One region of the Aneurinibacillus uraniidurans genome, then DNA from elsewhere that is predicted to be linked to it. Evidence: riboswitches for the same ligand, from Rfam matches in the RefSeq annotation. Region 1 holds a riboswitch; the other holds the start of a gene.
The links. Region 1 has a riboswitch for cyclic di-AMP ahead of PO771_RS13745 (hypothetical protein). Riboswitches for the same ligand answer to the same signal wherever they lie in the genome.

Region 1 (2,205 bases):
CATAAGGATGCTGTTCCACAAGTTTGCCGGCCCACGCATTAACAGCCGCATTGCTCATCATATCCTCAAGTTCCCCCGAAAAACCATAAAACGCAAAAACAAGCGACTCCTTCTGCCGTGCAAGAGCTTTTGTATCAGTGAGAAGCGGCGCAAAAAAAGCATCGATTTTTCCGATATCCTCACGTTCCACTTCCTCTCGCGAAATCTGAAGCGGAGTAATGTGTGAGACATCATCCGAGTCACGTTTTCTATCCGCTTCCTCTCCCGCTTCTTCCAATACAGCATCTGACATCTCAGCCAGCCAAGATTCAAACGAGACGAAATCATCCTCATACAACTCCCAGCCGATTGCCTCAGCAAACAAGCGGGCACGTGGGCGTGGCTTCATCCCAATCGCTTCGCACGTATCGTAAATCATCACCATCCGGCTCTGCACGAAGGTCTCCTGCTCTTCCTGATCTACCGGGAGTACATACGTACGGTACAGATGAGCTGTTTCTTCGTCTGCCCAATCCAGTAGCGCCGTTGCATCATATGTCTCTCGCTCAATGCGGTCGATCCAAGCATGAATTCGTTCCGAATCTAGGTCTCCCTCTCCGGCCCGTAGGCGAATCCATCCCCCTCGCTCTCCCGCTTCGACCCGAGAGACTACTTCTTCTACCATGTCGGATGCTTCTTCACGCAGCACATCTTCCTCAAACGCGATCCGTGCAAGTGTCCATTCATAACGGCTTTTGGACACGCTCTTTATATGTACATCGTCCACAGCTTGCGCAACGCTCTCTGCGGAATCGAGCGCTTCCCCGTTGTGCCTGCGCCCCGCAAATACTTTGCGCAAGAATCGTTTCATCATGTGAACTCCTCCTGTTGTTCCTCTTTTCTTTCCTCTTTACATTGTACTGGTAAAACGTCTATGAAAAAAGTGAAAAAACACGGAGTCATCTGATTGACAACGAGGAAACCGTGCATTATGATGATTCAATCGTAATTCAATTGCCGAGTCCATTATGGAGCGGGGGACCCGGAATTTGGGGTGAATCGTACGATGCGTAGGGCGTCCTTTCGTCCGAACCCGTCAGCTAACCTCGTAGGCAGAATAAGGAGAGGAATTATGGTTCAATTTTTCAGGAGTGTACTGGCCAAAAAAGACAAGAAGCCAAAAACACACCAGGAACTGCAAGCAGATGTGCGTCTTATACTCAACCGTTTGGCCGGCAAAAAAATGAATGTTACCATTGAAACACCGAGCGAGACCAAACAAATTTCCGGTATTCTTAAAAAAGCAGCTGCTGAAATTATGGGGAGCCAGTATCAATGCCTTCATTTTTGTCTCGATATCGACACACACTGCATCGGCACGTTAGAACTTAGTTCTATTCATGAAGAAGCGGATCGAATTGTGATTCTTTGCGAACCAAACCATAGTCAGCCAGGACACTACAACAAAATCATTACAATCAGGAAATAACCAGTCCCCACCCCCGCGAAATCTCGCGGGGGTGTTTATTTTGATTGCGCATAAATACTTGTAATATAACAGACCTCCCACAACTATGCGTCATATTTTCATTACTCTAAAAATACGAAAAATAGCGTATGATTGAGAAATATGAAGAATATAAGCCATTCCTGTAAAAAAACCACTCATTTATGATACAAAACACATTTGAATAATTATCTTCTGTTATAATACAATATAAACATCAAAGGAGGCGTTCAACATGATTCCAGTGTCTGAGTTCTATAACAACCTTCCAACGAAAACTTGTGCACGCTGTGGAGCCGAATTATCTGAGCAGGCTGAGTCTTATATGACTGAATGCGGCAGCAACGATACGTGCACTAACTTGCCTCACTAAGTGATGGCATTTTTGTAAACCTTGTTACGTTGAGAACCTTATCCCACACTTGAACACCTTTTGCCCTGTGCAGAGGTGTTCCTTTTTTATGACGTTGAGACTTGCCACAATCAGAAAAATTGTATATCATAATTTTCAATTCAAGGAACAAGCTATGAGGAAGAATAGTACGCAGGATGCGGCGTTGCAGAGAGCCGGGAGCAGGTGGAAGCCCGGTACGTACCGCCCTGGGGAATGGACTTCTGAGCTCCGTGCTGAAGCGGCATCTGCTGTGAGTAGGCACAGGCGGCTTCCCTCCGTTATCGGGGATTAAGTGAGCCTTACGCCCAGCCTTCTTTCTGCTGCG
Region 2 (2,205 bases), 1.7 Mb from region 1:
CCTTGCCGTTTGTTTTGTACCATTACACCGAATGCGTACACAAGCGCAGTCGGTATGAGCATCATGCATATCATATGAACGAGATTCGTGAGTGCGGTTGGGTTCTCAAATGGGTGAGCTGCATTCGTGCTGAAGTAGCCGCCGCCATTCGTGCCCAGATGTTTGATGGATTCAAGCGAAGCGACTGGACCGCGTGTAATCGTTTGTTCCGCTCCACTAAGCGTTGTAGCTGTTACAGCTCCGTGAATCGTTTGCGGTGATCCTTGAAAAATGAGGAACAGCGCAACGAAAAACGAGAGTGGAAGAAGAATTCGTGTAATGGTGCGGGTGAGATCAACATAGAAGTTACCCAAATCATCCTTGCGCCCGGAAAGCCCGCGAATAAAAGCGATCGCTACGGCAAGGCCGGTTGCTGCCGAGGTAAACATCGGAAATGTGATCGCAAGCATTTGTGAGAAATAAGAGAGGCTGTTCTCTCCGCTGTATGCCTGCCAGTTTGTATTTGTGATGAATGAAGCTGCTGTATTAAAGGCAAGTGCGCTCGGCATATTGTCGATGCCATCCGGGTTAAACGGCAAATATTTTTGCAGGCGCAGTACAGCATACATCAGCAGAAGCATAATAAAATTACTCAAAAGTACAGCCAGGGTATACGCTTTCCAGCCCATTGACTCTTTTTCGGTAACACCCATGAGTCGATAGATCAATCGCTCAAACGGTCCAAAGACGCGATCAAGCGCAGTTTGGTTATAATCAAATGCATTTACAAGGTAGCGCCCCATTGGTTTTACTAGCAAAAGAAAAATTGCCAGCGTAATCGCTACCTGTACAAATCCCATTGTCATGTAGAATTCCTCCCTTACGCTTTCTCGCAAAATATGGTGAATCCGAAAAACGAAAGAAATGATACAGCAAATAGTCCAACCGTTACAAAATCATTGAACAAGCGTGATCCCTCCTTTCCTGAAAAATGGAATAAAAAATAGACCGACAATATCTCCTTCTCCATCAGAAAATGGCATGCGGAAACGAGCGCTGTAAACGCGCATCCTGCATGATCAATCTGATAGAGAAAAAGCATCATCGGTCTACCGAATGCCCATCCGTGCCTGGCACGGACCTGCATCAAGTCCCCCTGTTCTTTTTTGCTCTAAATAATAAGCAAAGAAAAAAAGACCTGCAAACAACTTGAATAAATGGTTTGATTTACCTTAAAAAGGCAACAAAAAAACCATCCTCAATAGGCGGTCTATGACCTCCTTCGCTTTAGCCGACGAAGTTAGCTGACGGGTAGGATGGCGAAAGAGTATTCTCATCCCTCTCTGCAAAAGCAGAGATTAACCCCAAAAGATTGGTTCCTCCGTTCCCGGCGCGCCGGGACTAGGCCGAATATGCGGTTGCTTCATGTGCTTAATTATACGAGCGGACTCGAATAAAAATAAAACCGTGAATATGAGGAAAATAGGAACAAAAGCAATGATTTAGGCGGAAAAATGAGGATAAAATACTCGCAATCAAATGAAATCTCTTTTTTTTAGCGTTTTTTATCACTTTACAAAGTTCTAGCAGCGGGAGTAAGATACTACCATCATTTTAATACATATATCGTTAGATCGCTGAGTCCCGGATCGGGAACGGGGGAACCAACTGTACAAGATAGATATTTGTACACGGGGTGAATCGCGGCAGAGCCGTGTAGGGTGACTTTTCACATCCGAATCCGACAGCTAACCTCGTAAGCGTATGGGGAGGAATTAGAGGAATGGGGCAAGTAGTAAAAAGCCACATGGAGTCGACAATTAGTGAGGCATACATTAAATTTTTGCGCGGTATACTTGGCAGAGGACCAAAAGAAACTAAAACATACATTATTCGCGATATGGTAATTGTTCGCTTAAAAGATGTGTTAACGCAAGAAGAAAAGGCATTAGCTCATACAGAACGGGGACGTCCGCTGGTGAAGCAAATGCGGCGGATTCTTCGCGAGACGCACAGCGTACAGACGGAAGAGATCATCTCGACCATTACAGGCTGCCAGGTTATTTCAAGCCACAGTGATATTAGTACAAAGCTTGGGGAGCAAGTTGAGATGTTCATATTAGATTGCGATCTAGAAAAGAAATGCAAAGTCAAAATGGAATAGAATGGAGGCCGTCCGAGTGAGGACGGCCTCTTTTTTGCTGCATCTTCTAGCAATGACCGGCT

Region 2: another riboswitch for cyclic di-AMP. It lies ahead of PO771_RS02950 (hypothetical protein); the one in region 1 lies ahead of PO771_RS13745 (hypothetical protein).

What each region holds. Positions count from the first base shown of each region.
Region 1 is NZ_CP116902.1:2,759,462-2,761,666, forward strand. It holds gene PO771_RS13740 (hypothetical protein) at 1-853, opposite strand, end outside; cyclic di-AMP (ydaO/yuaA leader) riboswitch at 985-1,109, shown strand; gene PO771_RS13745 (hypothetical protein) at 1,112-1,468, shown strand; gene yhfH (protein YhfH) at 1,722-1,859, shown strand; T-box leader at 2,005-2,205, shown strand, end outside.
Region 2 is NZ_CP116902.1:575,158-577,362, forward strand. It holds gene kdpA (potassium-transporting ATPase subunit KdpA) at 1-839, opposite strand, end outside; gene PO771_RS02950 (hypothetical protein) at 860-1,126, opposite strand; cyclic di-AMP (ydaO/yuaA leader) riboswitch at 1,254-1,397, opposite strand; cyclic di-AMP (ydaO/yuaA leader) riboswitch at 1,605-1,756, shown strand; gene PO771_RS02955 (Na-translocating system protein MpsC family protein) at 1,763-2,143, shown strand.